One region of the Comamonas trifloxystrobinivorans genome, then DNA from elsewhere that is predicted to be linked to it. Evidence: predicted binding sites of a transcription regulator. Region 1 holds the regulator's gene; each other region holds the start of a gene.

The links. The regulator LexA, encoded in region 1, represses DNA repair genes until DNA is damaged. The targets are predictions, from matches to a motif close to ACTGTATNNNNATACAGT.
Region 2: the regulator LexA is predicted to act here: its motif matches at 5,888-5,905, upstream of ACFIQF_RS01120 (PA0069 family radical SAM protein).
Region 3: the regulator LexA is predicted to act here: its motif matches at 1,736-1,753, upstream of ACFIQF_RS07195 (DNA topoisomerase IV subunit B).

Annotation. Positions count from the first base shown of each region.
Region 1 is NZ_JBHZGV010000011.1:110,428-117,632, forward strand. It holds gene kdsB (3-deoxy-manno-octulosonate cytidylyltransferase) at 1-112, shown strand, start outside; gene adk (adenylate kinase) at 353-1,009, shown strand; gene ACFIQF_RS14840 (hypothetical protein) at 1,278-1,532, shown strand; gene gloA2 (SMU1112c/YaeR family gloxylase I-like metalloprotein) at 1,573-1,995, opposite strand; gene ACFIQF_RS14850 (asparaginase) at 1,992-2,990, opposite strand; gene lexA (transcriptional repressor LexA) at 3,108-3,818, shown strand; gene ACFIQF_RS14860 (hypothetical protein) at 3,947-4,480, shown strand; gene ACFIQF_RS14865 (crotonase/enoyl-CoA hydratase family protein) at 4,737-5,531, opposite strand; gene ACFIQF_RS14870 (Bug family tripartite tricarboxylate transporter substrate binding protein) at 5,752-6,735, shown strand; gene ACFIQF_RS14875 (enoyl-CoA hydratase/isomerase family protein) at 6,776-7,205, shown strand, end outside.
Region 2 is NZ_JBHZGV010000001.1:257,555-264,759, forward strand. It holds gene sdhA (succinate dehydrogenase flavoprotein subunit) at 1-294, shown strand, start outside; gene ACFIQF_RS01100 (succinate dehydrogenase iron-sulfur subunit) at 324-1,028, shown strand; gene ACFIQF_RS01105 (succinate dehydrogenase assembly factor 2) at 1,045-1,338, shown strand; gene ACFIQF_RS01110 (citrate synthase) at 1,357-2,667, shown strand; partial or broken gene ACFIQF_RS01115 (phosphoethanolamine transferase) at 2,784-4,541, shown strand; gene ACFIQF_RS01120 (PA0069 family radical SAM protein) at 4,612-5,799, opposite strand; gene rnk (nucleoside diphosphate kinase regulator) at 6,058-6,471, shown strand; gene ACFIQF_RS01130 (acyltransferase family protein) at 6,554-7,205, opposite strand, start outside.
Region 3 is NZ_JBHZGV010000005.1:170,918-178,122, forward strand. It holds gene ACFIQF_RS07195 (DNA topoisomerase IV subunit B) at 1-1,702, opposite strand, end outside; gene ACFIQF_RS07200 (MFS transporter) at 1,886-3,118, shown strand; gene ACFIQF_RS07205 (hypothetical protein) at 3,145-3,312, shown strand; gene ACFIQF_RS07210 (class I SAM-dependent methyltransferase) at 3,293-3,871, shown strand; gene ACFIQF_RS07215 (hypothetical protein) at 3,920-4,423, shown strand; gene ACFIQF_RS07220 (ATP-binding protein) at 4,530-6,056, shown strand; gene ACFIQF_RS07225 (response regulator) at 6,053-6,742, shown strand; gene ACFIQF_RS07230 (MgtC/SapB family protein) at 6,755-7,205, opposite strand, start outside.

The DNA of each region.
Region 1 (7,205 bases):
GTGGCACGGCTACCGCATTGCGGTCCATGTCACGCCCGACCACCCAGGCGCCGGCGTCGATACGCCTGAAGACCTGGTGCGCGTGCGCCAGGTCTTTGCCTCCATGTCTTGAAGCAAGCCACAGTGCCGTACCGCCCCAGGGACAACCCTGAGGCGCTCATGCACCAAATGCAAGCACTTCGTAAGCAAGACGGTGCACCATGCACCAATTGCACACTCGGGACACCAGTTTTGCCGCCGTTTTGGCGACAATCGCCTGATGCGTGATATGCTCAAGCCCAGTTTCTTTGTGTAAAAGCGGGCTCAGGTGGCCCGCTTTTGCCGTGCAAGTTTTGTATCTTCAAGGACCGTCATGAAATTGATTTTGTTGGGAGCGCCCGGTGCTGGCAAAGGCACGCAAGCCGCGTTCATCTGCCAAAAATACGGTATTCCGCAAATCTCCACCGGTGACATGCTGCGCGCTGCCGTCAAGGCCGGCACGCCGCTGGGCCTGCAAGCCAAGGCTGTCATGGACGCTGGCCAGCTGGTCAGTGATGAGCTGATTATCAATCTGGTCAAAGACCGTATTGCCCAGCCCGATTGCGCCCAAGGCTTTCTGTTCGACGGCTTCCCCCGCACCATCCCCCAGGCCGACGCCATGAAGGCCGCCGGCGTCAAGCTCGACTACGTGCTCGAAATCGACGTCCCCTTTGAAGCCATCATCGAGCGCATGAGCGGCCGCCGCAGCCACCCCGCCTCGGGCCGCACCTACCACGTCAAATTCAACCCGCCCAAAGTGGCCGGCAAGGACGACGTGACCGGTGAAGACCTGGTGCAGCGCGAAGACGACAAGGAAGAAACCGTCAAAAAGCGCCTCGACGTCTACAGCAGCCAAACCCGCCCCCTGGTCGATTACTACAGCAACTGGGCCAAGCAGGACCCGGCAGCCGCCCCCAAGTACCGCGCCATCAGCGGCATGGGAAGCGTGGAAGAAATCACCGCCCGCGCCATTGCCGCCCTGGCCGCCTGAAGCCACTGCCAACGCCCAACTGCAGGCAGCGGGCCTCCCGCCCAGCGCTCCAGCAGCCAAGCGCACAAAAGCCACTATCGCACTGATAGTGGCTTTTTTGTTGTCCGCTCGCCGGGTCTCAGGCCTCCCAGCCCGACCGCTCACCCGGTTACACGCCACCTCTTGGCAAAGCAGCCCTGCTCCGATTTAATAAACAAGCACTATCAATGCACATCAACCATCACCCAGGTCTATGAATCAGGCTCGGGTGCTGCCAAGGAGCACGCTCATGATGAAATGGTTAGCCACCGCCTGTCTGGCCTTGGTGTTTACGGTTCTGTCCTTCAACGCCTTCATCAACAACAACCTCAGCCAGCAAAAAAGCAGCAACCGCATCATCGCGATGCTGACCGACTTATACAGCTGGCTGCTTTCCACCATTGGCAGCATGCCAACCGGCGTGTTGTTCGCCGTGTGTGCCATCGGCATTGTGGTGGCGGCGGTGATGGATGGACGCAAACCGCGCCAACCTCCCACCATCTGATGAAGCTGACGAGTCCTAGCTCACCAGCGAGCGCGCCAACTCAGACCGCATAAATCTCCAACGGCAGCCCATCCGGATCGCTGAAAAAGAAAAACGGCTTGCCAGTCGCCTCGTCCCAGCGAATCTCCTCGCACTCCACAGCCTGCGCCTGCAAATAGCTGCGCGCTGCGGGCACCGATTGCACGCTGATCGCCAAATGGCGCAAACCGCAGGCTTCGGGGCGGGAGACGCGGGGCGGCGGCTCGGGGAAGGAGAACAGCTCCAGGTGCCCACCGCCGGGCACGGCGAGATCAAGCTTCCACGAATCACGCGCGGCGCGGTATTCCTCGGCCACAATGCTGCAGCCCAATACCTGCGTGTAAAAAGCCTTGGAGCGCTCGTACTGCGAAACGATCAAGGCCACATGGTGCAAGCCTTGGGCGCCCAAAGGGTTCGTGGCATCGGCAATACCTTCGCTATTCACGGCAACACCCCCATCAACGCCAACTGCAGACTCACCCGGGCTTTATAGGGGTTCAGCCCCACCGACAGATCGGTGGTCAGATCGGCAGCCTGCGGCAAACGCGCATCGGCAATCACGCCATCGCTGCAACGGCTGCTGCGCCAAGTGGCCACGCCTTGTTGGCGTGCGCGCTCCAAAGCTGCTTCCAAAGCCTGGTGAACAGTGCCATTGCCTGTGGTTGCCACCACCAAGCCGCGTACGCCTTGCGCCACCAATGCGTCTACCAGTTGCGCGCGGGCACCCGCATGGCTGCTGACAATCTCGACCCACGGCCATTCGTCCACGGCGGGCAAAGCTGCCAGACTTTGCTGGCCCAGGTACTTGGCGTCGCTGGCGCAGCCCGTGCTGTCCCGCAAACGCACACCTTCGCTGCCCACCCAAGCCAAGACAGCTTGCTCGCCCGACGAAAAAGCCAGCAAACGGTGCGGATGCACCTTCTGCACCCAGCGGGCACTGTGCAGCTCGCCGCCGCCAGTCAACGCCACCACTTCGCGCAGCAAGGGCTCGCCTTTGGCATTGCGGGCCGCAGCGGCGGCTACGGCGTCTTTCAGGTTTTGCGGGCCATCGGGCATCAAGGCGTTGGCCGGGCGCATGGCGCAAGTCAGCACCACAGGCTTGGGCAAGCGCCCCAAACAACTGTGCAAAAACCAGGCCGTCTCTTCCAGCGTATCCGTGCCGTGCGTCACGACAACACCCGCAATGGCCTCGTCGCGCATGGCTTTGTCGCAGGCTTGCAACAGCGCCAGCCACACGCCATCGTCCATATCTTTGCTATCAATTTGCGCCAACTGAATGGCTTCCAGCTTGCCTCCAGCAGCGTTCTCAATGCCTGGAATTGCTGCCGCCAATGCCGCCACCGACAGCTGCGCCGCCCGGTACTGGCCGGGGTGTTCGGCGTCGTCGGCCATACCGGCAATGGTGCCGCCGGTGCCAACGATCAAAATTTTTTGCTCCAAGGCTTGCCTCCCGGAAAAAACTGGTTAAAAATACAGGTACTGGATTGATATACAGGTGTTTGAAAGCACAGTGCTCCGGCCCAGGCCGTGCACCGCAGATCACAGATCGGAGATCTTATGCGAGACCATCCCAAACTGACCGCGCGCCAACAAGAAATTCTGGACCTGATCCAGAACGCCATCTCGCGCACCGGCGCACCGCCTACCCGCGCCGAGATTGCCAGCACGCTGGGCTTCAAATCGGCCAACTCGGCAGAAGACCACCTCAAGGCACTGGCCCGTAAAGGCGTGATCGAGCTGGTCAGCGGCACCTCGCGCGGCATCCGCCTGGTCAACAGCACGGTGCGCTCCATCAACACCGCCCGCGGCACGCGCTTTGCATCGCCGCTGGCGCGTACTGGCAGTGCGCCTGTCAGCCGCGTTGTGCAAACCCTGGCTTCGCTCAGCCTGCCACTGATTGGGCGCGTGTCTGCCGGCTCGCCCATCCTGGCGCAAGAGCACGTAGACCAAACCTACAGCGTGGAAGGCAGCCTGTTCCAGCAGCAACCCGATTACCTGCTGAAAGTGCGCGGCATGTCCATGCGCGATGCCGGCATCATGGATGGCGATCTGCTGGCCGTCAAAGCCACACGCGAGGCACGCAACGGCCAGATCATCGTGGCCCGCCTCGGCGATGACGTCACCGTCAAGCGCCTGCAGCGCACCAAAGAGGGCATCGAGCTGCTGGCCGAGAACCCAGATTACCTGCCCATCGTCGTGCAACCCGGCGAGCCATTTGAGATTGAAGGCATCGCAGTAGGGTTAATACGTAACACGATGCTGATGTAAACAGTTGTAAATAGAATCCAACCCAGCCTCAGGTAGCGGGCGTTGTGGGCCCTCACCCACAACCCTGAGGTCGGCGTTCGCCTAGAGCAATCCTGCTGTCACCCGTACACCCAGGAGTTTCCATGCTCATGTCTGCAGCATTGCGCGCGCTCGCGCCCTTCTCGCTCGTCGCTGGCCAGCCCATTGTCCAAATGCTCCAGCGCGCCACCACCCTCAACGCTCGCCGCGGCCGCAAAGCCAGCACTGGCGCCGCCAACGACAGCCAGCACGCAGCGCAGGTGCATTGCTTTATGGCAGCATCTTCTGCCGCCCCCCGCGCCACCAGCCAGCAACTGAGTCTGCTGGATACCGATAGCCAGGCGGCTGCCCAAGAGCCCGTGCAAGAGCCAGAACCCAGCCAACGCCCGATTGACCGTATTCGCCTGCCGCGCAAGCCCGCCACGCGCCGCCGCCTGCCAGCCACGGCTGCAGCGCCACAGAGCTTTTTGTCGGTGCAGCGCTGCAGCGCCCAGGCCGCCAACGATGCCTCGATCAAGCGCTACTGGGCCAAACCCAGCAGCCTGCAACGCGAGCGCGGCATGCGCTGGGCCATGACAGGCAGCATGGCCGATATCTGCGCCGAGCTCGAACGCCTGGAGCGCTTGGAACGCCAGCACTGCTGAAGCAGGCTGCGCAATCAGCCTAGCAACCGCCCTGTCACCTCACAAGCAGCATCTAGCGCGCAGCGCGGGCAGTGGCCATCGCATCGGCACGAACAGTACTGAATAGCGGCAGAGGCAGCTATAAAAAAACAGCTGCCGCAGTTTTGCGCTGCAGCAGCTGTTTTATCCAGGCCCCCAATCAGAGCAACGGCTTGGGTTGTGTGGCTAGCCAGCCTGCCCAGATTGGAAACCTAGGCCTGGATCGTAATACCAGGCCTCAGCCCTTGAACTCCGGCTTGCGCTTTTCCAAGAAGGCGCTCACCGCCTCGCGGTGGTCGGCCGTTTGGTGTGCCAGTGCCTGGTAGGCAGCCGACAGTTCCAAGATCGAAGCCAAGCTTTGGTGCATGCCTTCGCGCAGCAACTTCTTGGTCATGCGGGTGACTTGCGGCGGGTTGGCTGCAATCTCCAGCGCCAGCGCATTGGCCGCTTGCAGCAATTCCTCGTGCGGCACCACTTGCGACACCAGGCCCCATTGCAAGGCGGTGGCGGCGTCAATCATGCGGCCCGTCAAAGACAGCTCGGCAGCGCGCGACATGCCAATCACCCGCGGCAGCAACCAGGCACCACCGTCGCCGGGGATGATGCCCACTTTGACAAAGCTCTCGGCAAACTTGGCCTTGTCCGAGGCAATGCGCAGATCGCACATGCAGGTCAAATCCAGCCCCGCGCCCACGGCCGGGCCGTTGACGGCGGCAATGGTGGGCACTTCCTGGTTGAACAGCGCCAGCGGCAAACGCTGAATGCCTTGGCGGTAGTCTTCGCGGATGCGCATGCCGTCCACGTCGCCAAACGACTGCTCTTGCATGGTCTTGATATCGCCGCCCGACGAAAACGCCGGCCCTTCGCCGGTCAGAATCACCGCACGCACCGAACTGTCGGCGCGGATTTTCTCGATCGCCTGCAAAAACTCGTCCACCGCCGTGTTCCCGGTCAAGGGGTTGCGGCGCTCGGGTTGGCACATGGTCAGGGTGACCACATGGCCGCTTTGCTCGTATTTCAAAAATGCTGTCATGGCATGGCTCCTTCAGTTTTGCCAACGAGCATACGGGCAAAACCCCTGTCGCGAAACCTATCAGCTGAGAGCATTTTGATATTGGACGCCTTCGCCAAACCGCCCTAGCCTGCAAACGATTCACCAAGCGCAGCGGGAGCTGCGCTGGCCCTCGGCCCCGCCTGCATGCGAACAACGACCTTGCCAAACAAGGCACACCGGACACCAAGGAGACAGCCCCATGCAAAAACGCCTATTTCTACAAGCTCTGGGCCCCGTGGCCGCAGTCGCTGCTTTGCTCACTACCTGGCCGGCGCTGGCGGCCGATGCGCCCTTGCGCTGGGTCGTGCCTTATCCTGCAGGTGGCGCCGCCGACCAGATTGCGCGCATTGTGGCCAACGATGTGGGCCAGGCCAGCGGCCAAGCCATCGTGATAGAGAACAAAGGCGGAGCCGCTGGCATGATTGCCGCCGAAACCGTGCTACGCGCAGCGGCCGACGGGCAAACTTTCTTCGTCGGCTCCAATGCGCCCTTGGTCATCAACAGCGCCATCTACGCCAAGATAAGCTACGACCCAGCCAAAGACTTTGTGCCCGTGGTCGGTCTGGGCAAAGCACCGCTGCTGCTCGTCACCCGCAAAGACCTGGGCGCGGCCGACGTCAAAGCGCTGGTAGCCAAGGCCCAGCAAGCACAACAAGCAGGCAAACCGCTGACCATGGGCTCAGCCAGCAGCGGCAACATCACACACCTGGCTGGCGAATACGCCAGCGACCGCCTCGGCTTCAAAGTCACCCACGTACCGTTTGCCGGCAGCGCGCCTGCCATCACCAGCATGATGGGCGGCAATGTCGATGTGATGTACGACGCACTGCCGTCCTCCATGCAACAAGCCATTGGCGGTCGCATTGTGCCGCTCGCTATTTTGGACAACCAGCGTTTTCCGCAGCTGCCGCAGGTCCCCACTCTGGCAGAGCTGGGTTTTGCCGGCACCGAAGCCAGCGCCTGGTTTGGCCTGGTGGCTCGCAACGGCACACCGGCCGCCGCTATTGAGCGCATGAACCTGGCTGTCAACCAGGCACTGGCCAAGCCCGATGTGCAAGACAAGCTGCGTCGCATAGGTGCCCAGCCGCTCGCCGGAAGCGCCGCAGAATGGGGCGATTTCATTCGCTCCGAGCGTGAGCGCTGGATTCCGGTCGCCAAGCGGCTGGAGATCAAGGCCGAATAAGGCCGCCACCCTGACATCCCTGTTTGAGTTTGAACCAGCCATGACCTCTTTGACTTTTGAGCTGCGCGGCAGCACCGCCGTGCTCACCATGAACCGCCCCCAAGCCCGCAATGCGCTTGATGACAGCATGCGCACCGAGTTTGCCCAGCGCGTGGCCCAGGTGCGCGATGACCGCAACATCAAAGCCGTGGTGCTGACCGGCGCTGGCGGCCATTTTTGCTCGGGTGGCGACATCAAGGCCATGCAAGCCACCGTGGCCGGCAAGCAAGACGTGTTCGACAGCCGCGCCCGCATGCTCGATCTGCACCGCTGGTTCGATGAACTGCTCGATCTGGAAAAGCCCGTCATCACCGCCGTGCAAGGCAGCGCTTTCGGCGCCGGCCTGTCGCTCGCCTTGGCGGGCGATTTTGTGCTGGCCGCGCCCTCGGCCAAGTTCTGCTGCGTGTTTGCCAAAGTGGGCTTTGTGCCCG
Region 2 (7,205 bases), on a different contig from region 1:
AAGTCCAAGGTCTGGAACACCGCCCGCATGGAAGCGCTGGAAGTGGCCAACCTGATCGAAGTGGCACAAGCCACCATGGTCTCGGCCGCAGCGCGCAAGGAATGCCGTGGCGCCCACACCGTGGACGACTACGAACACCCCGCAGACGATCCGAAGTACCCACTGGGCCGCAACGATATCGACTGGCTCAAGCACACCCTGTGGTACAGCGCCAATAACAGCCTGGACTACAAGCCCGTGCAACTCAAGCCACTGACCGTGCCTTCCGTGCCTCCCAAGGTCCGTACGTTCTAAATCCACGCAGCCCACGAAAGAACATCCAAATGAAGCGTACTTTCAAAATCTACCGTTACGATCCCGATAAAGACGCCAAGCCTTACATGCAGACGGTTGAGGTGGAACTCGACGGCCACGAGCGCATGTTGCTGGACGCCCTGGTCAAGCTCAAGGCCATGGATCCTTCGATCTCGTTCCGCCGCTCGTGCCGCGAAGGCGTGTGCGGCTCGGACGCGATGAACATCAACGGCAAGAACGGTCTGGCCTGCCTGACGAACATGAACACCCTCAAGGGTGACATCGTCCTGAAGCCCCTGCCCGGCCTGCCCGTGATCCGCGACCTGATCGTGGACATGACCCAGTTCTTCAAGCAGTACCACTCGATCAAGCCGTACCTAATGGCCGACAGCTTTGTCGCCAACGACAAGGAACGCCTGCAGTCGCCCGAAGAGCGCGAAGAGCTCAACGGCCTGTACGAGTGCATTCTGTGCGCGAGCTGCTCGACCAGCTGCCCCTCGTTCTGGTGGAACCCCGACAAGTTCGTCGGCCCCGCCGGTCTGCTGCAGGCTTACCGCTTCATCGCCGACAGCCGCGACGACCACACCAGCGAGCGCCTGGACAACCTGGAAGATCCGTACCGCCTGTTCCGTTGCCACACCATCATGAACTGCGTCGACGTGTGCCCCAAGCACCTGAACCCGACCAAGGCGATTGGCAAGATCAAGGAACTGATGGTTCGCCGCGCGGTGTAAGAACCAGGTAAAGCAAATGATGGATAACGAACTGCTGGATGAACGGGCCCGTGATCTGCTGCGCTGGCGCAGCCGACGCGGCTTGGTGGAGAACGACATCTTCATCGAGCAGTTCTTCCACACCTACGGAGCAAGCCTGAATGTCCGCCAGGCACAAGGGCTGACCGCTTTGATGAACCTGTCTGATAACGACCTGCTGGATCTCCTGCTGCATCGCAAGGAGCTCACAGGAGATCTCGACAGGGCGGATGTTCATGAAGTATTGGGGATGCTGCGCAGCCGTCAACACCGCGCATCCCTAGCGGACTAACTCGATAAGGAACCAGTTATGAAACTCGCAGACAACAAGGCCACGCTATCGTTTAGCAATGGCGCACCCAGCATCGATCTGCCCGTCTACCAGGGCAGCGTTGGCCCAGACGTGGTGGACATCCGCAAGCTGTATGCGCAAACGGGCATGTTCACCTATGACCCGGGCTTTATGTCGACGGCAGCTTGCCAGTCGGCCATCACCTACATCGATGGCGACAAGGGCGAACTGCTGTACCGCGGCTACCCGATCGAGCAATTGGCCAAGAATTGCAACTACCTGGAAACCTGCTACCTGCTGCTCAACGGCGAACTGCCCAACGAAGCACAGAAGGCCGACTTCGAAAACCGCGTGACCCAGCACACGATGGTCAACGAGCAAATGCAGTTCTTCCTCCGTGGCTTCCGCCGCGACGCACACCCCATGGCTGTGCTGACCGGTCTGGTGGGCGGCATGTCGGCTTTCTACCATGACAGCACCGACATCCATAACCCCGAGCACCGCGAAATCGCCGCGATCCGCCTGATCGCCAAGATGCCTACCCTGGTTGCCATGGCGTACAAGTACGGTGTGGGCGCACCTTACATGTACCCCAAGAACGACCTGTCGTACGCTGGCAACTTCATGCGCATGATGTTCGGCAACCCTTGCGAAGAGTACAAGGTGAACCCCGTGGTCGAGCGCGCGCTGGACCGCATCTTCATCCTGCACGCTGACCACGAGCAAAACGCGTCGACCTCGACCGTGCGCCTGTGCGGCTCGTCGGGCACCAACCCGTTCGCAGCCATCGCTGCCGGCGTGGCCTGCCTGTGGGGCCCTGCCCACGGCGGCGCCAACGAAGCAGCCCTGAACATGCTGGAACACCTGCAAGCCAACGGCGGCGTGGCCAAGGTCGGCGAGTTCATGGAACAGGTCAAGGACAAGAACAGCGGCGTCAAGCTGATGGGCTTTGGCCACCGCGTGTACAAGAACTACGACCCCCGCGCCAAGCTGATGCAGGAAACCTGCAACGAGATCCTGGCCGAGCTGGGTCTGGAAAACGATCCGCTGTTCGCTCTGGCCAAGAAGCTGGAAAAGATCGCCCTGGAAGACGACTACTTCGTGCAACGCAAGCTGTACCCCAACGTCGACTTCTACTCCGGCATCGTGCAGCGCGCCATCGGCATCCCTGTCAAGCTGTTCACCGGCATCTTCGCCCTGGCTCGCACCGTCGGCTGGATCGCCCAGCTCAACGAGCAAATGGCTGACCCCGAGTACAAGATCGGCCGTCCACGCCAGCTGTACACCGGCTCGGTGGCTCGCGACGTCAAGCCTCTGGCCCAGCGTTGATCCACGCCGCCCGGTGCTCTGTGCACCGGGCTCCGCTCAAAAACCCGCCGCTGGCGGGTTTTTTCATGGGCGTTTCATTAATGCCGTGTTAAGCCAGGCCGGCAACCATGGCTGTTATGAAATGGTTTGCCCGGCTCTCCGCCTCTCCCTCGATCCACCATGCGGCAGGTTCCGTGCTTGGCGGTCGCAGCGCCTCTGACAGCTTTTCGCTGACCTCCGCCGCCCACGGGCGCGCAGCTCTCAAAGTCTGGCAAGCGGCGTTCTTCATCAGCCTGTGGCTGGCCACGGTGGGCAATCTGGCGCTCTGGAAAACCATTGCCAACCTCGGCAGTCTCAGCCTGGGCGGGCGCTGGGCGCTCGGGCTGAGCCTGGGGGCCGCCATCACCTGCGCTTGCTGGGCCATCACCAACTTGTTCAGCTGGGGGCGCGCCAGCAAAGCCGTCATGCTGCTGCTGTGCTGGGTGGCGGCATTTGCGGCCTATTTCATGCTCAACTACGGCATCGCCATTGATGCCAGCATGCTCACCAACGTGCTGCAAACCGACCTGCACGAAGCCGGCGACCTGCTGCATTGGAGCCTGTTTGTCACCGTGGGTGCCATTGCCATTCCGCCCACCTGGTGGCTGAGCCGGCAAAAACTGCAACGCAACGGCTCGTGGAAGGCGCTGCTGCGCCAGCTGGGCATGGTCTTGCTCGCAACCGCCGCTATGGTGCTGGTGGTGCTGGCGGGCTTTGCGCCTATTTCCTCGGCCATGCGCAACCACACGCAGCTGCGCTTCATGATGAACCCGCTGTCCAGCCTGTACGCCGTTGGCAACCTGGTGGCGCAGCAGGTCCACCGTCGCGACACCACCATCTACCCTATCGGCGAAGACGCCAAGCTCGGCGCCAGCTACGCCAGCCAGGCGCAATTCCCCATCTACGTGCTGGTGGTCGGCGAAACCGGCCGGGCGGTGAACTTTGCCGTCAACGGCTACGAGCGCCCCACCACGCCCGAGCTCTCGGCCCGCAAAGACCTGGCCGTGGCGCAAAACGCCTGGGCTTGCGGCACCAGCACCGCCGTCTCGCTGCCCTGCATGTTCTCGCACCTCGGCCGCGCCGGGCAATCGGGCAGCAAATCCTATGAGAACCTGCTGGATGTGCTGCAGCGCGCCGGCCTGGCCGTGCTGTGGGTGGACAACCAGTCGGGCTGCAAAGGCGTATGCACCCGTGTCAACAGCGCCAGCACCATGACCAACCCCAAGACCCCAACAGGCAGCAACGCCAGCATTGGCCTGTCGGCCGAACAAGTTGCAGCCCTGTGCAATGGCGGCGAGTGCGTGGACATGGCCCTGCTGGATAACCTGGACAACCGCATCAACGCCCTGCCCGCCGACCTGCGCGCCCACGGCGTCGTGCTGGTGCTGCACCAGATGGGCAGCCACGGCCCGGCCTACTTCAAGCGCTCGCAGGCGCAAGACAAGAAGTTCGGCCCCGAATGCACCAACGTCGCCCTGCAATCCTGCGAGCGCCAGGCAGTGGTAAACGCCTATGACAACAGCATTGTCGCCACCGACCGCATGCTGGGCGGCCTGCTCCAATGGCTGGAGCACAAGAGCGAACGCCAGCCCACGGCCATGATGTATGTGGCCGACCACGGCGAATCGCTGGGCGAGAACAACATCTACCTGCATGGTCTGCCCTACTCGGTGGCGCCCGATGTGCAAAAGCACGTGCCCTGGATCACCTGGCTCTCGCCGCTGATGCAGCAGCGCATGGGCGTGAGCACCGCCTGCCTGCAGCAATCGGTGGCCCAGGCCAAGATCAGCCACGACAACTATTTCCACTCGGTGCTCGGTCTGGCCGATGTGAAGACTGCGCTGCACGACCCCAAGCTCGACATCTTCGCCAGCTGCGCAGGCAGCATGCGAGCAGCTGCACCGCTGGCACAGACTGCCGAGCCGGCTAAAACAGCTCCGTCTGCTGCTGCCCCGGTCGGCTTGCTGGCCGCTGCTGGTGCTGCTGCCACGCCTCAAAGCGCGCCCAGTCCAAAACCGTTCGCTCCCGCCCAAAGCCCAGCCGCTCGCAAGCCCGTGTAAAACGCTGGCGCACCAGATCGGCCCACAGGCCCTGGCCTTTCATGCGTGCGAAAGACTGGCTGTCGTAACTCTTGCCGCGCTGCCGGTCGGCCTCGCTCACCTGGTGCAAATCGCGCACCCGCTGCATCACCCGCGCCGCCCTGTCCGGGTAATAGGCTTGCAGCCACTGCTGGAACACCGTGTTCAGCTCCCACGGCAGGCGCAGCACCGTGTAAAAAGCGCTGCTTGCGCCGGCTTGGCGTGCTGACTCCAGCACTTGCTCCATATCGTCGGTCAGAAACGGGATGTGCGGCGCCACGCTCACCCCCACCGGAATACCCGCCGTCACCAAGCGCTCGATAGTGCGCAAACGCCGGTACGGCGCAGCCGCGCGTGGCTCCAGGCGGCGCGTCAACTCGGCATCCAGACTGGTGATGGTGATGTAGACAGCTGCGCCCTGCTCTTGTGCCGCCGCGGCAATCAAATCGATATCGCGCTCCACCGTGCTGCTTTTGGTGATGAGCGAGAAAGGGTGGCCAGCCTCGCCCAGCACTTCGATCACCTGGCGCGTCAGGCACAGCTCACGCTCAATGGGCTGGTAGCAATCAGTGGCCGAGCCAATATTGAGCGATGCCCGCTGGTAACGCGGGTGGCTGATCTCGCGCCGCAGCACCTCGGCAATATTCGTCTTGGCAAACAGCTTGGTCTCGAAATCGAGGCCTGGCGAGAGATTCAGATAGCTGTGGTAAGGCCGCGCATAGCAATAAATACAGCCGTGCTCGCAGCCTCGGTACGGATTGACCGAGTGGTCGAAGTAAATATCGGGTGAGTCGTTGCGCTGGATGGCGCTGCGGGCTTTTTCCTCGCGCACCTCGGTCACCGGCGCAGACTGCGCAGCGGCCCAGCCACCGCCCTCATCTGCTGCATCCGCTCCATCAGCCTGCGCACCAGCTGCCTGCGCTTGCCAGCCATCATCCAGCCACTCGCGCTGGTCGCGCGCAAACCGGTGTGGCGGCGCGCTGACTGCACCCCGCCCTTTGTACAGCGGCAACACCGGCAGCTGCACTGCGGGCACAGGCTCCACTTCTTCCGCACTGCGCTGCCAAGCCAAGCTCTCTGGCTTTGCAGTACTTGCTTGAGAAGGTGTACGGGCTGGCGACATATCTGTTTATTTATACAGTACTTTGCGCCAAATACTGGGAGAAATCGGCTTTTTCCACGAGCACAAAAGGGGAAAAAGCGCTGCGCCTGCAAGAGCGCTCTATTCGCACCAAGTTGGTGCGAGATTGCGAATCGCCTACAGTCGGCTTTTCACCATCCGGAGGAAGTTTTGATGTCTCGCAAGCCCCATCTCATCTTGTCGTCGTTGGACGTGGATCGCCTGGAGGCTTTGCTCGCGCAGATGTCGCCCACCGCTTTCCCTGGAAAATCCGACCTCGAAGCCGAAATTGCCCGTGCCGATATCGTTGAGCCCAGCGACATTCCGCCCGATGTGGTGACGATGAATTCCACCGTCACCTTCGACATGGCCGAGTCCGGTAAACAGTTCCAGCTGACCCTGGTCTACCCCAAGGATCTCGATGGCAGCGCAGACAAGGTGTCGGTTTTCGCGCCCGTGGGCAGCGCCCTGCTCGGCCTGTCGATTGGTGACGAGCTGGCCTGGCCGTCGGTCGGCGGCAAGAACATGACGGTGCATGTCACCGGCATCGTCTACCAACCCGAGCGAGCCGGCGAACTGCACCGCTAAAGCGCCCGGTCAACAGCCAGCCTGGCTGAGCCCACAAACTGAAAAGCACGCCGAGGCGTGCTTTTTCAATGGGCGCTGGGATTCAAAGCGCGAAACGGGCACTCACCAGACTCACCAGCAAACCGGCGCTGATAAAACCCAGCTCCCAGCGGGCGACACCGCGCAGGCTCGGCGTTCTGGCTTCGACAAAATGGTAGAGCAAGCGCCCGGCCAGCAGCGACAGCGCAAAGGCCACGCACATGCCCAGCCAGTTGAGCCAAGGCTGGTCCGGAATCAGCTTTGCCGCCACCGCGTTGCACAGCACCACGATGGAAAAGTGCACCAGAAACACCGAGTAGGAGAACTGGCCCAGCGCTTGCAGCCAGCGTACCGGCGCCACATGGCTGAGCAGCCAATTGCCGACGCGGCCGTCGGAAGGCACGCGCATCAGCCACAGCAAGCTAATGGCGCTGACCAGCGCTACGGCGATGCGCAGGCGGAACTCCACCTCAAAAGACACCAGGCCCAGCACCAGCAGCAGCGCTGTCCAGGCCCAGGGTTTGGCGCTGCTTTTGCCCCAGTAGGCCAGCATACCCATGCCGTAGGCGCCCAGGAAGTAGACAAACCACATGTCCAGATCGCTGTTGCGGTTCAGGTGCCAGAGCGACAGCGCGGTCAGCCCGATCACCAGGTACTGGCCAGCAGACAGGCCCAACCAGCGCTGGCCCCAGTTGCGCAAAGCGGCAAACAGCAAG
Region 3 (7,205 bases), on a different contig from region 1:
CGGCCTCGTCCAGCGCGTAGACCTTGGCGGCCGGCTTTTTGCCACGCGCCGGCACATCCACGCGGAACAGCGGCGGCCGCGCCACATACACATGGCCTTGGTCGATCAGCTTGGGAAAGTGCTTGAAGAACAGCGTCAGCAGCAACACCTGGATGTGCGAGCCGTCCACGTCGGCATCCGACAAGATGCAGATCTTGCCGTAGCGCAGGCCGCTCAGATCGACCTCGTCGTCCGGGCCATGCGGATCGACGCCGATGGCCACCGAGATGTCGTGGATTTCGGTATTGGCGAACAGGCGGTCGCGGTCTACTTCCCAGGTGTTGAGCACCTTGCCGCGCAAGGGCAGCACGGCCTGGGTTTCTTTGTCGCGGCCCATCTTGGCCGAGCCGCCAGCCGAATCGCCCTCGACCAGGAAGACCTCGTTGTAGGCGATGTCGCGGCTTTCGCAATCGGTCAGCTTGCCGGGCAGCACGGCCACGCCCGAGCCCTTGCGCTTTTCCACCTTCTGGCCGGCGCGCTGGCGCGTTTGTGCGGCCTTGATGGCAATTTCTGCCAGCTTCTTGCCGTATTCCACGTTCTCGTTGAGCCAGAGCTCCAGCGCCGGGCGCACCATGCCCGAGACTAGGCGCACCGCGTCACGCGAGTTCAGCCGCTCCTTGATCTGGCCTTGGAACTGCGGATCGAGCACCTTGGCGCTGAGCACATAGTTGGCACGGGCAAACACGTCTTCGGGCATGAGCTTCACGCCCTTGGGCAAGAGCGAATGCAGCTCGATAAAGCTTTTCACGGCCTGGAAAAGGCCATCGCGCAAACCGCTCTCGTGCGTGCCACCAGCGCTGGTGGGGATCAGGTTGACGTAGCTCTCGCGCACCGGCTGGCCTTCTTCGGTGAAGGCCACGCACCAGGCCGCGCCTTCGCCTTCGGCAAAGTGGTCGTCGTGCTTGCCGGCAAAGCCTTCGCCTTCGAACACCGGGATCACCGGATCGACCGGCAAGGTCTGCAGCAAATAGTCTTTGAGGCCGCCCTTGTACTGCCAGGTCTGCGTGTCGCGGGTTTTGTCGTTGGTCAGCACCACGCTCACGCCCGGCATCAGCACAGCCTTGCTGCGCAGCAGGTGCACCAGCTCGCCCATCGGCAAGTTGCTGGACTCAAAGTATTTGGGATCGGGCCAGGCGCGCACCGTAGTGCCCTGCTTGCGGTCGCCGCTGGTCAGAGCGCGCACCTTGAGCGGCTCCACCACATCGCCACCGGCAAAGGCCAGCGTCGCCACCGAACCATCGCGGTGCACCGTGACTTCCATGCGCGTGGACAGCGCGTTCGTCACCGACACGCCCACGCCGTGCAAGCCGCCCGAGAAGCTGTAGGCGCCGCCCTGGCCCTTGTCGAACTTGCCGCCGGCATGCAGTCGGGTAAAGACCAGCTCCACCACGGGCGCATGCTCTTCGGGGTGCAAGCCGAACGGGATACCACGGCCGTCGTCCTCGACGCTGATCGAGCCGTCGGTGTGCAGATAGACGCGGATTTTCTTGCCATAGCCAGCCAGGGCCTCGTCGGCGGCGTTGTCGATCACCTCCTGGATGATGTGCAGCGGGTTGTCCGTGCGGGTATACATGCCCGGGCGCTGCTTGACCGGCTCGAGCCCCTTGAGGACGCGTATCGAGCCTTCTGCGTATTCACTGGTAGACGTGTTTTTGCTTGCCATAACTTTCCATTCTAGCGGCTGCAATTGTAATTAGCTGTATGTAATCACAGGTAGAACTTGTTGACGATTGGGCATGGCTGCAACGCCAGGCGCTGAAATGGGCTTGAAATGCTGCGGGGCAATATGCGAGCGACAGCCGCCCAGCGGGCTTGCAGTAACAATTCTGTTATCACGAGACAGTCTATGCATATGCAAAACAACAACGCACAACCATTGTCCCTGGCCCGCGTCCTGCTTTGTGGCGGAGCGGTGGTCACCTTGGCCATGGGCATCCGCCACGGCTTTGGCCTGTGGCTGCAGCCTATCACGCAGGAAATGGGCTGGACGCGCGAGTCCTTCGCCCTCGCCCTGGCCATCCAAAACCTCAGCTGGGGCCTGATCGGCATCTTCACCGGCATGCTGGCCGACCGCTTTGGCGCCACCAAGGTGCTGATTGCCGGCGCGTTGCTCTATGCGCTGGGCCTGGCCGGCATGGCCTGGGCGCCGAACACCATCATGTTTGCACTGACGGCGGGCCTGCTGATCGGCATGGCGCAAACCGGCACCACCTATGCCGTGATCTACGGCGTGATCGGGCGCCAGATTCCGGCCGACAAGCGTTCCTGGGCCATGGGCGTGGCGGCGGCGGCAGGCTCGTTTGGCCAGTTTTTCATGGTGCCGGTGGAAGGCCAGTTGATCGCCAGCCTGGGCTGGCACAACGCGCTGGTGGCCTGCGCGGTGCTGGTGCTGATCATCATTCCGATGGCGCTGGCGCTGCGTGAGCCCAATTTCCACGCGCTCAAAAACGCCAGGTCTGGCGGCCAGCAGCAAACCATTGCGCAGGCCGTGGCTGAAGCCTTCAAAAACCCGAGCTTTCTGTTTTTGACCGCAGGCTATTTTGTCTGCGGCTTCCAGGTCATGTTCATTGGCGTGCACATGCCCAGCTACCTGAAAGATTTTGGCCTGCCGCCGCACGTGGCGAGCTATTCGCTGGCTCTGATCGGGCTGTTCAACATCTTCGGCACCTACCTGGCCGGCTCGCTGGGCCAGCGCGTGGCCAAGCGCTACCTGCTCTCGGGCATTTATTTCATCCGAGCGCTGGCCATCATCGTCTTTTTGCTGGTGCCGCTGTCGCCATGGTCGGTGTATGTGTTTGCGGCCGTGATGGGCTTTTTGTGGCTCTCGACCGTGCCGCTGACCAACGGCGTGATCGCCCAGGTGTTTGGCGTGCAGCATTTGTCCATGCTCAGCGGCTTTGTGTTCTTCAGCCACCAGATCGGCAGCTTCCTGGGCATCTGGCTCGGCGGCTATCTGTACGACCACACCGGCAGCTACGACGCCGTCTGGTACGTGTCCATTGCACTGGGCGTGTTTGCCGGCCTGGTAAATCTGCCGGTCAAGGAAGCGCCGGTGCAGCGCCGGCCCGTGGCCGCTTGAAAACGGTTTTGTTTAAACTAAGCGCCATGCCCAACACCGCCAGCAAGAGCTTGCCCACCGTCCAACCCAGCCGTCCATGGCTGCGCGTGGTGCTGTGGGCGCTGATTGTGGCGGTGCTGGCAGCGGTCTTCATGCTGTACACGCAGCCCGAGTTCATGGTGCGCATGGCAGACCATGTCTGGGCTTGTTTTTGAAGCCAGCGCTCTGCGCATGCAAGCCTCGCCCTGGATTACCCGCTTTGCACCGCTGCTGCCCGCCAACAGCCGGGTGCTGGACGTGGCTTGCGGCAGCGGCCGCCATGCGCGCTATTTGCAATCGCTGGGCCTGCAAGTGACGGGCGTGGACCGCGACCGCACAGCCATCGAAGATCTGCAAGCGAGCCTGTCCGGCCAATGGCTGTTGGCCGATATCGAAAACGCGCCCTGGCCGCTGCCCGGCCAGCAGTTTGACGCGGTGGTGGTGACCCACTATTTGTGGCGCCCGCTGTGGCCGCAGATTCTGGCCAGCGTAGCGCCCGGCGGCTTGCTGCTCTACGAAACCTTTGCTACTGGCAACGAAGCTTACGGCAAGCCCTCGCGCCCTGATTTTCTGCTGCAACCCGGCGAGCTGCTGCGCGTTTGCGCGCATTGGCACACGATTGCTTTCGAGCAAGGTCTGCTGACCGAGCCAGAGCGCGTAGTGCAACGTATCGCCGCCCGCAATACCGAAGGCAGCGTGGTGGCTGCCTACCCACTCTCGCCCGCCTCCAGCTGATCAAGCGCCGCATACGACACGCGGCTTTGCATTACTTTGCGCCGACGCTTGGCAAGCCAAACGCCGTCAAAACACGCCATGGGCTGCGCAAAGCCCGACAGTTGCGGGCATCGCCAAGCTTTTGCGCTTTGTCACAAGCTCCACGACTTCCCCCAATTTCCTCCCAGTTTGGCTTCTACAGTCACTGTATTGGCTCTGCCGCCCGCTGCAAGACACACTCCAGTCCTTCTGCCCTCCAGCAGATCGTTTTTCAACCTCCGGCAGAGCCATCTTTTGACTGAAAGGAAAGCCATGAAACCCATCGAACTCAGCTGCCTGCTTCTGTCCGGCGCGGCCCTCAGCGGCGCCTTGCTGCTTGGCGGCCTGTCTGCCAGCGCCCATGCGGCCAGCCCCAGCCAAGCGGCAGCGGATGCTGTTGCCGCTTGCCAAGGTAAAAAAGAAGGCGATACCGTGGAACTGAAAGTAGACCAGGGCAAAACCGCCAAGGCCGTGTGCCGCAAAGAAAAAGGGCAATTGATCGCCAAACGGACGGCCTCGGTTGGTCCGTTCTAAACGGGTTGGCTCGGACTCTGCACCTGTCCACGTACGGTGTAAGACAATAGTTGGGCAGGCATTGAGTCTGCCCGTTTTGTTTTCTCAACACTCCCCACATTCACCCGTGCCTCTGCGCTTTACCCGCCTCCAAACCCGCGTCCTGCTGGCCATGGTCCTGCTGCTGCTCGGCCTGCTGCTGGGCTTTGCCGGCTTTTCTTACTGGAGCCTGCAACGCGGCCTGGCGCCCTATGTGGCGCAGGTGGAGCTGGGCCGGCTCGAATACTTGGAAAGCCAGCTCAAGCGTGAGTACGCCAAAGCACAAAACTGGAGCGGCTTGAGTGCCGAGCGCTGGAACGCGCTGACCCGCTTTGGCGCGCAAGCAGCCGTGCCTGCCGCTCCATCCGTTGAGGAAAGCAAACCCAAAGGGGCCAGCGTTGGGCCGATTGTGCCAATACCCGATTTGCGCCCCATAGAGCGCCACCCTTTGCACGAGCGCCTGGGCCTGCTCGATGCCCAGGGCCAGCTGATCGCCGGAGTCAAAGGCCCGCGCGGCAGCGCCACCAATCCGCTGTTCAATAGCGACCACCAGCTCATCGGCACCCTGACTTTGGGGCCGCCTGCTGATTTGAAGAACCAGATCGACAGCGCTTTTCTCAAAGAGCACATGTTGTTCTTGGTGGTGGCGGCTGCGCTGGGCTTGCTGGTAGCCGGCGCTCTGTCTTGGTGGCTGAGCCGGCGCTGGATCCGTCCGATCGAAGCGTTGTCGGCCGGTGCCAAAGCATTCGGCCAGGGCCAGCTCGATTACCGCATCTCCGCAGTTGGCGACGACGAACTCGGCCAGCTGGCGCGCCGCTTCAACCATATGGCCGAGCAACTGCACACAGCACAAACACAACAAAACGAATGGCTCACCCAGGTGGCGCACGAGCTGCGCACGCCGCTGGCCGCCGTGCGCGCCGAGATAGAAGCCATCCAGGACGGTATCCGCCAGTTCGACAGCCACACCGCCGAACGCCTGCACCGCCAAACCATGCGCCTGACACAGCTGGTGGCCGACATGCGCGCCACTATCCCCAGCACGCTGGTGGTGCAACCCGAAGAAGCCGCGCCCGTGCTGCAGCTGACGGCACCCAACGCAACGGCGGCCCAGGCGCTCGATCTGCGGGCGCTGATTGTGGAGGCCGTCGACGCCGTGCAAATGCGTTTTGTGCAAGCACAAATTGCCTTGCCAGCAGCCAGCACACTGGCCAACACCTTGCCTTCGGCCTGGGTCCAAGGCAATGCCGCGCAACTGCACCAGGTGCTGGGCAATATGTTCGAGAACAATCTGCGCTACACCGATGCGCCGGGCAGCGTGGCCATCAGCGCCCAGGTGCAGCAAACCGGCACCGGTGCCGCACGCCAGCGCTGGATAGAGCTGCATATCGACGACAGCGCACCGGGCGTGCCAGCCGCCGATCTGCCCCGCATTTTTGAACGCTTTTACCGCGTGGAAGCCTCGCGCAACCGCGCCAGCGGCGGCTCGGGCCTGGGCCTGGCCATCTGCAAAAGCATTGTGCAAGCCCATGGCGGCCAGCTGCAGGCGCAGGCCTCAGCGCTCGGCGGCTTGCGCATCACCCTGGTTCTGCCTTTGATCGAGGCCCCTGTATGACTTCCCCTGCTCCCCGCATTCTCTACGCCGAAGACGAGGCCGATATCGCCTCGGTGGTGATCGACTATCTGCAACACGCCGGCTTTGAGGTCGAGCACCACGCCAATGGCTCACAAGCCCTGGCCGCATTGATAGCGCGCCCGCCCGCACTGGCCATTCTGGATTTGATGCTGCCCGGCACCGACGGCCTGACGCTGCTGCGCGAATGCCGCGCACGCCAGCTTTGCCCGGTGATCTGCCTGACCGCCAAGGTCGAAGAAGTGGACCGCCTGGTGGGCCTGGAAATGGGCGCAGACGACTACATCTGCAAACCGTTTTCGCCGCGCGAGCTGGTGGCCCGCGTGAAGGTGGTGCTGCGCCGCAACCAAGGAGTCGGCAGCACCCTGGCCGAGCCCGCCTGCGTCTGGAACCTGGACGAAGCCACCTGCCAGGCCAGCTGGCGCGGCCACGATCTGGGGCTGACCCGGCGCGAATTCACGCTGCTGCACATTCTGCAGCGCCACCCCGGCAAGATCTACCCGCGCAGCCAGTTGCTGGATCTGGCCTATGCCGATGCGCTGGAAGTGAGCGACCGCGCCATCGACAGCCACATCAAAAACCTGCGCAAAAAACTGCGCGCCGTGATGGGCGACGAAGCCGAATGCATCCGCTCGGTCTACGGCGTGGGCTTTGCGTTTGATGCCTGAACTGGGGCCCCATCAGTCGCGTGTGCTCGGGCTCCAATAGGCTTGGTTGATACCCGGGCGCGAGCCCAGCTGCTGCATCAACGCGTCGAGCTCTTCACCGTGCACCGATTGCACCGCCAGCGTGGCCTCGATCACCACCTCGGCCTCACCGAAGGGCTGGATATCGATGTCACCGGGCGGCAAACCATGGCGCTCCAGCGTGTCTTGCAGCATGGCCAGCGCCAGCCGCTGGTGCCTGCGCTCGGCCACCACGAACACGGCATTGGTGACCTCGGTGGCCTCGACATCCAGGGGCTTGCGGTTGATGGTGTTCACCAGCGGGCGCAGCAAGGTATTGGCAGCCAGCACCAGCACTGTCCCCATCACCGCCTGGACGATCAAATCAGCCCCCGCAGCCGCACCGACCGCAGCCGATCCCCACAGCGTGGCCGCGGTGTTCAAACCGCGCACATTGCCCTCTTCG